One region of the Sinobaca sp. SA16-1 genome, then DNA from elsewhere that is predicted to be linked to it. Evidence: predicted binding sites of a transcription regulator. Region 1 holds the regulator's gene; the other holds the start of a gene.
What was found. Region 1 encodes LexA, which represses DNA repair genes until DNA is damaged. Its sites were predicted from a motif close to CGAACATATGTTCG; they were not measured.
Positions count from the first base shown of each region.

Region 2: the regulator LexA is predicted to act here: its motif matches at 3,049-3,062, upstream of AC5W2J_RS02815 (sigma-70 RNA polymerase sigma factor region 4 domain-containing protein).

Region 1 covers NZ_JCAKFL010000003.1:626,664-632,228, forward strand. The annotation lists gene AC5W2J_RS11135 (MBL fold metallo-hydrolase) at 1-607, shown strand, start outside; gene AC5W2J_RS11140 (sulfurtransferase TusA family protein) at 627-854, shown strand; gene AC5W2J_RS11145 (DsrE/DsrF/DrsH-like family protein) at 871-1,356, shown strand; gene AC5W2J_RS11150 (hypothetical protein) at 1,706-1,876, shown strand; gene AC5W2J_RS11155 (hypothetical protein) at 1,908-2,153, opposite strand; gene AC5W2J_RS11160 (hypothetical protein) at 2,359-2,604, shown strand; gene AC5W2J_RS11165 (hypothetical protein) at 2,635-2,847, opposite strand; gene AC5W2J_RS11170 (hypothetical protein) at 3,037-3,198, opposite strand; gene lexA (transcriptional repressor LexA) at 3,327-3,956, opposite strand; gene AC5W2J_RS11180 (hypothetical protein) at 4,117-4,332, shown strand; gene AC5W2J_RS11185 (YneB family resolvase-like protein) at 4,362-5,015, shown strand; gene AC5W2J_RS11190 (DUF896 domain-containing protein) at 5,159-5,401, shown strand.
Region 2 covers NZ_JCAKFL010000001.1:579,282-584,846, reverse strand. The annotation lists gene AC5W2J_RS02835 (ABC transporter permease) at 1-333, shown strand, start outside; gene AC5W2J_RS02830 (ABC transporter substrate-binding protein) at 333-1,337, shown strand; gene AC5W2J_RS02825 (hypothetical protein) at 1,405-1,902, opposite strand; gene AC5W2J_RS02820 (helix-turn-helix domain-containing protein) at 2,119-2,364, opposite strand; gene AC5W2J_RS02815 (sigma-70 RNA polymerase sigma factor region 4 domain-containing protein) at 2,379-2,948, opposite strand; gene AC5W2J_RS02810 (SunI/YnzG family protein) at 3,161-3,484, shown strand; gene AC5W2J_RS02805 (EamA family transporter) at 3,506-4,411, opposite strand; gene AC5W2J_RS02800 (glycerophosphodiester phosphodiesterase family protein) at 4,442-5,155, opposite strand; gene ftsW (putative lipid II flippase FtsW) at 5,346-5,565, shown strand, end outside.

The DNA of each region.
Region 1 (5,565 bases):
TGCCGATCATATTTCCGGCGGCAGGCTGCTGGCGGAACAAACGGGAGCGGTGTATTACCTCCCGGAAGCGGATGCTGGAGAAGTAACGTTTTCCTACCAGCCTCTGCACAATAACGATGTGCTGCGTGCAGGAAAAACAGAGGTAGCGGTACAAGCCCTGTATTCCCCCGGCCATACCATTGGCAGCACCTCTTTGATTATTGATAATCGGTACCTGCTTACAGGAGATATTTTATTCATAGATTCCATCGGTCGTCCGGACCTTGCCGGAAAAGCAGAGGACTGGGTAGGAGACCTGAGAAAATCACTTTATGAAACGTATCAGACATTAAAGGATGATCTTTGGGTACTGCCAGCCCACTTTTCAAAAAAAGAAGAGATGGATGATCACGGAAGAGTAATGGAACAGCTGCATGTGCTGTTCAAAGAGAATACCGGACTGCAGGTGACAGATGAGACCGCCTTCCGCAAAATGGTAACCGAAAACCTTCCTCCGCAGCCAAATGCCTACGAGGAGATTCGTCAGACAAACATGGGAAAAGTACAGCCGGAGCCGAAAGACCAGACAGAAATGGAAATCGGGCCGAACCGCTGCGCGGTATCATAAATTAGAAGGAGAGTTTATTATGAATGCAACTAAAACTGTAGACGCCAAAGGCTTGGCATGTCCAATGCCGGTTGTAAAAGCAAAAAAAGCAATGGATACCCTGCAGACAGGGGATGTGCTGGAAATCGTTTCAACAGATAAGGGAGCCAAAGCAGATCTGCCGGCGTGGACCAAATCATCGGGCCACGAGTTACTGGAGCAGGCAGAAGAAAACAATGAATTTACATTCTGGATCAAAAAAGGATAGAGGAGAGAATAAAAAAATGGAAGAAACAAAAAACGGAACAACAATGGTCGTATTTGATGGAGACCTGGATAAAGCAATTGCCAGCTTTATTATCGCTACAGGCGCTGCAGCAATGGGAAAGAACGTAACGATGTTTTTCACTTTCTGGGGATTGAACGTGCTTCGGAAAGATAACGTCATCAGCGGCAGTGATAAATCGATGATGGAAAAAATGTTCGGAAAAATGATGCCGCGCGGTCCGGAAAAACTGGCTATGTCGAAAATGAATTTTGGCGGTATGGGACCGAAAATGATGAAAAAAATGATGAAAAATCATAATGTGTCTTCTTTGAAAGAGATGATTGAAATGGCCCAGGACCTGGATGTAAAAATGGTGGCCTGCACAATGTCTATGGACGTCATGGGACTCAAAGAAGAAGAATTGATTGATGGACTGGATTACGCCGGTGTCGCTACTTACCTGGCAGAAGCAGAAGAGTCCAACATTAACCTGTTTATTTAATACGTATACTGCAGAAAAGAGCCTGTGCCCCTAAGGGAACAGGCTCTTTCTAATATGTAGGGTGGATACGGACTGAACGACAGGAAACCCGGCAGCTGTCAGGCGATGCCGCAGGAAGTGACAGCGCCCATAATACCGGCTATAGCAATTCCTACTATAAATTTTTTCACGTTAGTCCTCCTGTATCTATATATTCATAATTATGGTAAATAGTTTACTTTATTATAGTCGATATTTCCTAAAAAAGGTTGCATTTTATTAGCTTTTTCTATGTATCGGTTTAAAACCGCGAATATGAAGAAAAAATCTTTTATAATAGAAGAAGAAAACAAGAAAGCGGGGAGATAATATGACAGAAGAGTTATACCATGATCTTTTTTTAAAAGATGCGGGGTTTCTTCCAGTCGAAATAGAAAAGTTAATGTTGGAGTATGCCGAAGAATTCCAGCATGCGGAGATTCAGCAGGTTATAAAGCATACAGATGAGCATTATACCGTCGTTACAAAAGTAACAAAATAAAAAAGCTCTCAAGCGTGAGAGCTTTAGATGATTATTTTTTTTGGATTTCAACTGCTTTATGCTCAATTTCATCGTACGAGTTAGTGCCGTTAGCGTAATCTTTTACCATACTCTCAAATGACCGGAATAATCGTTCATCCGCCGGGTCCTGCAGGTTAAGGCCCAATGAATCAGCAACTTCCTTTTGGTCCCGTCGAAAAGCGTCATCGGCTTCAAACGTATTTCCTTCTTTATATTTGTCCATATGATGGTCAACAAACTTTTTAATAATATCCACATGTATCTCTCCTTTGTTTAAATGGTCTCTTTGTTCTCTTCCCGGTTCCCGGGATATCAAAACGATGAAGCAGGAAGAACCGATTTGAAGCACCTCCAGGCAGAAAGCGCACAATTTTAAGATGGAATACAAGGGACAAGGACTCTCCCTTGAAGGATACGGTATACTGTAGGATAATGGCATACGGAAAGGGGATGGAACGAATATGGTAAGTGGAAGAAATACAGAAGATATGATTATGGATTTAGCGAGTCAGCTTTCTATCGAGCAGGCAAGAAACAAAATTTTATGGGATCTTATTCTACGTCATAATGTACTTTCTCAAAAAGATGTTGATAAAGAAGTAGAAAAGCATTATGAAACCTATCGCACCACTTCTTATGAAGAATTAACCGGGTTTAACTTAAGAGAAGACACCAAGCCGGTAAAAGAACCAGAACCAGAAGAATAAAAAAAAGCGTTCCCTGCAGGGGACGCTTTTTTAATGCCTTACGACATCAAGAAATAGAAAAAAGATAGATTTTACTGCGGTAAATACGAGAAGAAAAATGAACACCAGAACCAGTATAGTAAGAGCGAGAGTCTCCTGAAAATGGAGAATATCGATCAAAATTAAGTTAGCAAGCACAGCGGAAATTACGCCGATAAATAATGTACTGTTAAATACACGTTCCATTATATTAGATGCAGCCATTTCAACATCTCCTGATTAGTATAGATTCCGCTCTTGTGAAATAGTGAGCGTTGTTTGCCTTATTCCTATTAAACCGCATTAGAGACGTGAAATCAATGTCTAAAAAGTGACAAAACAGCGAAAAAAATGACTAACTGGTGAACAATAGAAAAAAAGAAGCAAATAAAAATAGAATACCCAGTGGGCATTCTATTTTTCGTATATATCATCGGCAAGCAGCTTAATAGGACTGCCGCACTGAGGGCAATTCTGGTATTCCTGATCAATAGCAGCATCGCTTAGATCAGAAGCCGGCATCTGCACCTCTGCTTTTGTTTCTTTGCCGCATGAATGGCATTTAATATAGAGCAATGGCTTATCTCCTTTCCATGATCATAGCTGTATTTAATTATATATTTGTATACCACAACAGGTTTTTTCAAAACCTCTCAATGAAAAAACGGCTTTCTTCAATAATGAAGGAAGCCGTTTTCTATTCGTTAATGAATGGTGCGGAAAACGCCGATGACTTTACCAAGAACAGTACAGTCATCAAGAATAATAGGGTCCATGGCTGCATTTTCAGGCTGCAGGCGGATATAACCGCTCTCCCTGTAAAAACGCTTTACGGTCGCTTCGAGCTCTTCGGTCATTGCTACAATAATGTCTCCGTTGTTTGCTGTCTGCTGCTGTCTGACAATAACCAGGTCTTTATCGTAAATACCGGCTTCAATCATACTTTCCCCCTGAATAGTAAGGACAAAAACATTCTCATGTTCATTTGCCACCATACGTTCCGGAAGAGGAATGTATTCCTCTATGTTTTCGATAGCTGTAATGGGTTCACCGGCTGTAACTTTACCGAGCATCGGAACGTACACAGCAGAGCTTTCGGATATTTCAGGCGGTGCATCTTCAAAAGACAGCACCTCTATTGCTCTTGGTTTAGTAGGATCGCGTCGAATAAAACCTTTGCTTTCAAGCCTGGATAAATGTCCGTGCACGGTAGAACTGGAAGCGAGTCCCACAGCTTCTCCGATTTCCCGGACAGACGGGGGATAGCCTTTTAGACGTACTTCCCCTTTTATATAGTCAAGTATTTGTTCTTGTCGTTTTGATAATTTAGTCAAAGTCCCGGCACCTCCTGTGCGTGTAATGTTATTTTAAAAAATTGTATCATGAATAATACGAACATGCAAACATCCGTTCTAATTTTACTTGACGGGAACAGAAGTTCTTATTATACTTTTAAAAAAGGGAACACACATTCTTAAAAACGGGGGAATTACAATGATTTCAAAAATAACGAATGTAACGATGCAGGAATGGATGATATTATTACTATTTGCAGCATCAATTTTATTTCTAATTATAGCCGTCCAGATTAATGCACCAGATGCAGAAGCAGGTTTTGTTTATGAAGACGATATAACGGAGGAAGCAGAAGAGCTTCAGATCGAACAGGAATTAACCGCCTATCAATGGGTGAATTATACCCTGGACTAATGAAAGTAATCAGAAGGTGAAGTGGGACGATGGAGAAGTGCATTATCTACTGCAGGGTGAGTACCGAAAAGAAAGAACAGCAGACTTCTCTGGAGCGGCAGGTGGAGGAATTGACATCTCTTGCCAAGAGAAACAATCTGCCTATTTATAAAACAATCAAAGAAGAACAGAGCGGCTATTCTATGGAAAGAGAAGGGCTGCTGGAGATGCTTGAAGACTTTTCGTCAGGAAAGGCTTCTATTTTGTGCGTGCAGGATGATACGAGACTTGGAAGAGGCCATGCAAAAGTAGCGGTCCTTCACGCCCTCCACAAAAGTGGAGTAACAATTTATTCCGTCCGGGAAAACGGCGTGCTTGAATTATCTGAGTCAGACAGTATGCTGATTGATATACTCTCCATCGTGGAGGAGCATCAGCGCAGGCTGCATAATTTTAAGATCAAGCGCGGAATGAAGCGGGCAGTAGAAAATGGCTACCGCCCCGATAAGAATTTAAAAAACCGGGGCCAGGGAGAGCGTGTAAAAAAAGAAGTGCCGATAGAAGAGATCATCAGGCTCCGTCAGCGGGACCTTCCCTTTTATGATATTGCCGCGACCCTGCGCGGACTCGGATACGATGTATCTAAAGCCACGGTGCACCGGCGCTACCGGGAGCATATGAAAAAAGAAGATGAACAGTCGTAGTGAAGGCTGAGCGCCTTTGGTGAGGCCCTATACCTTCCTATCCCTCCAGAACAAAGATGGTTCCGTTTGCATAAAAGCGGGTATATAAGTACCATTAATATAGAAGGATATTCATGGAAACGAACATAAAAGGGGGGAATATCATGTTATCCCAAGACAAAATTGCACGCATTAATGAGCTGTCCCAGCGCGCGAAGACAACCGGCCTGACGGAGTCTGAGAGCATAGAACAGCACGAACTGAGAGAAGAATACCTGCAGAGTTTCCGTTCGTCATTTAAAGACCAGCTTCATTCGGTTAAAGTAGTGGATCCTGAAGGCGCTGACGTTACCCCCGATAAGCTGGACCGATCAAAGAAAGAACGTAAAGTGTACCGCTCCAGATAGCGTGGCACACAAATATATTCTTCATCTGGCGTAATGATATTATATTCGTATATGAGCCGCTGCCCGAAGAGCGGAATCCGGAAGACCATTTTCGTTAAAACAATAGAGGATGGTCTTTTTAACGTGGTTACAACTCCGTTAAACAAAAGGAATTAGAAACAGCG
Region 2 (5,565 bases), on a different contig from region 1:
CTTCGGACAGCGAGCCGGGATATGCAGGACCTGCTTCGGACCATGGGGGCCGGGAGCTGGCAGATTTTCAGAAAGGTCCAGGTGCCGATGGCTCTGCCCTCGTTCTATTCCGGCTTAAAAGTGGCAGTCACGCTGAGCGTCATCGGTGCGGCAATTGGAGAGTGGCTGGGCGCAGATGCAGGGCTTGGATATTTCAGCCGCAGGATGATGACACAGATGGACGCAGCCGGCGTATTTGCACCAATCGTTTTGTTGTCGTTAGCAGGGATTGGCCTGTTTTTGGCAGTAAAAGCAGTAGAATATGCGACTACAAAAAAGGGAGGAAGAAGATAATGAAAAGGTGGATTAAACAGGTGGGGCTGCTTGCTGCAGGAGCATTTGTGCTGGCAGGATGCGGGAGTGAAAATGAACAGCAGGCAGAGAATGAAGAGCTGCAGGAAGTCGACATTATGCTGGACTGGTATCCTAATGCCGTACACAGCTACTTGTACACCGCGCAGGAAAACGGATACTTCGAGGAAGCAGGTCTGGACGTAAATATTATGTTCCCCACCAATCCAACGGATCCTTTGAACCTGGCGGCTGCAGGAGAAGTGGACTTTGGCATTACCTATCAGCCGGATGTTATTACAGCGCGGACCGAAGGAATCCCTGTAGTAAGCGTGGCGGCGATTGTGAGGTCTCCTCTTAATCACGTTGTGTACAAAGCAGACTCCGACATAGAACGACCAAGAGATTTAGAAGGCCGGACAGTTGGATACCCCGGGATACCGGTCAATGAACCAATTGTAGAAACGATGGTGGAAAATGATGGCGGTCAGTTTGAAGAAGTTGATCTGGTGGATATTGGTTTTGAGCTGCAGTCCTCTTTAGTAAGCGACCGGGCCGATGCGGTAAGCGGCGCATACATTAACCATGAAGTACCGGTGCTGGAACACGCCGGCACTTCCGTAGAATACTTTGATCCGGTGGATTACGGTGTGCCGCCTTTTTACGAGCTCGTTCTCGTTACAAACGAAGAAACACTGGCGGAAGAGGAAGAAAAAATTAACGCGTTCTGGACCGCGGCGGAAAAAGGATACACATATATGAAAGACCATCCGGAAGAAAGCCTGGACAGTCTGTTTGAGAATGAAGATCAGGAAAATTTTCCGCTTGAACGGGAAGTGGAAGAAGAAAGTCTGGATGTTTTAATGGAGAAAATGGAAACGGAAGAAGAAGCCTTTGGCAGCCAGGACCGGGAATCCTGGGAGGAAACGATCAGCTGGCTTGCAGAAATGGATTACATTTCCGAGACACCGGACACAGAGGACATATTTGTAAATATAGCAGAATAAACAAACCGCTTCGGGCTCTCTGGAGTCCGAAGCGGTTTTGGTTTATCTTCTGAAGCTGGTACCCGTTCTACATGATAAGGTAGTCGAGGTTCACATCTATCGTTTCCTCTAGTTGGTCGATACCATGCTTGTCCTTAACGGAACCGTTGTAAATAAGCTGAATGGAATCAGCGTTATCAGGAAGTTCCACTTTATAATAGGTGGAGTTCATTGTTTTCTGGCCGGGTTTTAATACTTCTTCATCTGTAGAAGATTCTCCACGTTTTTCTTCCATAGAAACCGCCTCATCGAGGTGATTGCCATCTTCATCAAGAACACGTATCTCTACGAACTGGTCATCATGATAACAGGTGATTTCCTCGCTGTTCGGGTTTTCGATGTAGGGGTGAATATAAACAATAGATTCTTCGGGATTTGTGTATTTAACGCCAACTTCTACACGTTCGGTCAACTGCTGGTACTGATGGCTGAAGGTAGGAGTAACAAAATAATATGTTGCCCATCCCAATGTAAGAACAATAACAAATGGAATGCCCCACTTCATCCATGTAAAACGATTTTTCACCATAATCCCCCTTTAATCGATACCCGTCTGCTGCTGTTTAAAATGTCAGGTTTGTTGTCATTTATTAGTATAAGCCGAACGGACACCGAATGAGAAGGGGATTTGCAAAGCGTTATATAGTCTTAAAGACCCTGTCATCATATTGAAATGTAAGACATATAATAGGTCCTATTCCGTATAAAAAAGGAAATAGTGATAAAAGAAACGCTTTTGCTGTTATTTTTGATTATGCTCAAGTGTGCTGACAAATTCGAAAAACCCGGGCGTCCGGCCCGGTTCAAAGCGGTGAACACATTCCATGCACTTTAATCGGAGGTCCTGGCGCAGGTCTTCCCGGTTCTGCGGTTTGGTCTGCGACAATGATTTCTGAATAAAAGGCTCAAATTTCTGCAGGAAGTCATACATGGCCTCCCGGTCCTGCTGTTTGGCTTTTTCTGCTAATACATACAGAGATGCTGTCATAGTATCTCGCTCCTTTAATGGGTGGTCGCTGTAATATAAGCGTAAAGTTTGGCAAGTCCCTGATGCCTGGAGCGGTAAATAGCCTGAGGCGTCACATTAGTAAGATAGGAAAGATCAATATCCCTCATCTGCTCTGCGTAGCTCTTTTGTAATATCCACTGTTGATGCGGGGTTAATGCCTGGTAGGCGGCATACAGCTTTCGGTTTTCGAGCTCTTCGGCAAGAACATGCGGAGACAGAGGAGGCTCCCATACCGGCTCTTCCCACGTATCACTGTCTACAATCAGCGGCTGCAGGGTTTCTATTTTCCGCTGTTTCTTATCGAATTGCACCGCATGCCAGTGAAGAGACTTTAAAATATACGCTGTTAATTTCTTTTCCTCCCGATACTGCCTGAACGCCTCATCCAGTGCTTTCTGATACGTTTCATCTGTATAACAGACCGCCTCTGCAAATAGGTTGGAGTGAAGAGGGTCGGCCAGAAACTGGCGGAGGGCAGGAGAAGAGAGCGCTTGTTTATGCGTGTGAATATAGTAATCAAGCCGAGGGCATTTTCCCAGAAGATGTGATAAATAATAAGCCACGATGTTCCCTCCTTTCTGTTCTTTCATATCAAAATTAGGGTGAGGCATATGCTTCTATATGAACAAAAGGTAAATACAGCAAAAAAAACAAACCATTTTACGAACATTTGTTCTTATTTTATAGGCAGGATAAAAGAATTGCAAAGTGTATTCGATATTTTGTTAGAATAGACCCTGACGGAAAAAATAGAAAAGAGGGACTGTAGATGAAAATGGCTGCTGGAATTCTTCTGCTGCTCATTATTGCAGTAGTGTATGTATATTTTGTCCGGACGCGTGCCAAAATCAGGGAGAACACCTTATATATTAAGCATTCTCTGCAGACACTGACGCTTCCGATTGACCAGATGAAACAAATTGAAGTATCACAGGGGCCGTCCGCTCTGGAGCACGACGAAGCAAATCGTGTCGGCTCGCCCTATGCGGAAAAAAAGAGGCTGATTGTCATTATGCAAGATAACACGATGCACGTGATTGCCTTAAAAAAAGCCGTACAGACCGCAGAAGTACTGCGGAGAAAAAGCCAGCTCTCCTAATCAAAGGAAAGCTGGCTTTTCTTATGGACTGTCCGGCAGAAGCGCAGTTTTTGATTTTTTGGTTTCGGCGACGAGCAGAACAGAAGATAGCACAAGCAGCACGCCGAGCGTCTGCCACCCATCGAGTCGGTCGCCAAACACGGCGACCCCAATAATAATAGCGACTACGGGTTCGACCGTAGATAGGATCGAAGCCCGGCTTGATTCAATATGGGTGAGGCCGAGCGTGTAAAGAATATAAGCGAGCACCGTCGGCACAATGGCAAGGCCAAAGGCAAACAGCAGTACCTGCGGCTGGAAAAGCAGGCTGCTTTTAGCAAACAGGCCCCCGGCTGGAATCATCAGCAGGCTGGCACAGATAAACGAATAAGCCGTAATCGTGATGGAATGATACGTCCGGCTTACATATTTTCCGAAAATGCTATAAAGAGCATAGAAAAAGCCGGAAGCAATGCCGGCTGCCATGGCAAGGGTGGTTACAGACGTCTGAAAACCCGGGAGCAGCCCGACAGCAAAGGCGCATCCGGTAATCGTAAAGCCCAGCGCCAGCAGTTTTCTCGGGGTAAGCCACTCTTTAAACAACAGTCTCGATAAAATCGTCACAAAGAGAGGGCCGGTATAGAGAAGCACGACGGCAAGAGATAAAGAAGCCTCCTGGATGACTAAAAAGTAGCAGTAGTTAAAAAACACAATACTTACTATTCCGGTCCCCATGAAAAAGGGAAAGTCTTTCCCTTTTATTTTCAAGTACCCCGGAAATTTAATGGCCAGAATAAATACAATAAATACGGCGGAAAAAACAGCCCGGATGGCTACGGTTTCCCAGGGAGTAAAGCCCGCCTGATACAAATATTCAACGAATAGGCCAATAGTCCCCCAAAGAGAAGCGCCTAAAAGAGTAAGAAGGTAAGCTTTGCTGCGAGTCATAGAGGCACCACCTGTATTATCGGTATTATTTTAGTGGGAAAGCGTAATCGGCAGAATACCGTGATCGGTCATAATGCCATCTACCTGCAGATTTACAAGCCGCTGCAGAGCTTTTTCATCATTTACGGTAAACACGCGCACCGTAATACCCTGTTCCATCAGTTCGACTATTTCTTTATCGGAAATGGTCTGGCGTTTTACATGAAGCGAAAAGACGTCGGCCTGCTGCAGATAGCGGAGAGGTTTATAGAGACCGGAAGAAACGAGCAGTGCCTTCTCCGGCTCTTCCCATTCTTCATGCAGCGAAACAACCGAAGGATGATGAAAGCTTGAAATGATGACCCGGGAAGCGGGCAGCGCGGGTTCAACAATCGTCTTTACTGCCCGTATAAGATCCGGCATCGTTTTTAAAGGGCCCTTTAGTTCAATATTAACAATCAGGTTGTTCCCGGCAAGCCAGTCTATAACTTCTTCTAAAAGAGGGATGGCCTCATACGTGCTGCTGAACCAGGAGCCGGCATCGAGATTTTTTAAATCCTCCCACGTTTTGCTGCGGATGGAACCGCGGCCGTTGGTTGTACGATTCACGCTTAAATCATGCATAACGATAACCCGGTTGTCCCGGGTAAGCTGGACATCGAGCTCAATACCGTCCGCGCCTCTTTCTTCTGCCAGGCGGAAAGCGGCCATTGTATTTTCAGGTTTTATGATTGAAACACCGCGGTGGGCAAACCATTTTGTCATAGTATCCTCCAATTGCAATTGTCTGGTTTAATTTTCATTAAATAGTGCTATTTCTCTTTATTTCTTTATAGGAATAACAGAAACTGCTTGAAACAGCTTCTGCTTTCTAGTAGCTTTACACCTAAAGGGCATGGGAAAAGCGGCCTGCGGACACGTGAATGATCGTTTGAAAAGGGGTAATAGTGTTTATATGAAAACAAAATGGAGTTTCTACGATTGGCCTCTTATAGGTGTCTCTTTTATATTAGCAGTATTTGGATTAATAATGGTGTACAGTGCCAGTTTTCCACTCGGTATTGATCTATTTGATAATCCTCTTCATTTCTTTGGCAGACAGTTAATCTGGTTTGTTCTGGGTACTATGGTATTTATTTTTGTTATGCATTTTCCTTATACATACTACCAAAAAT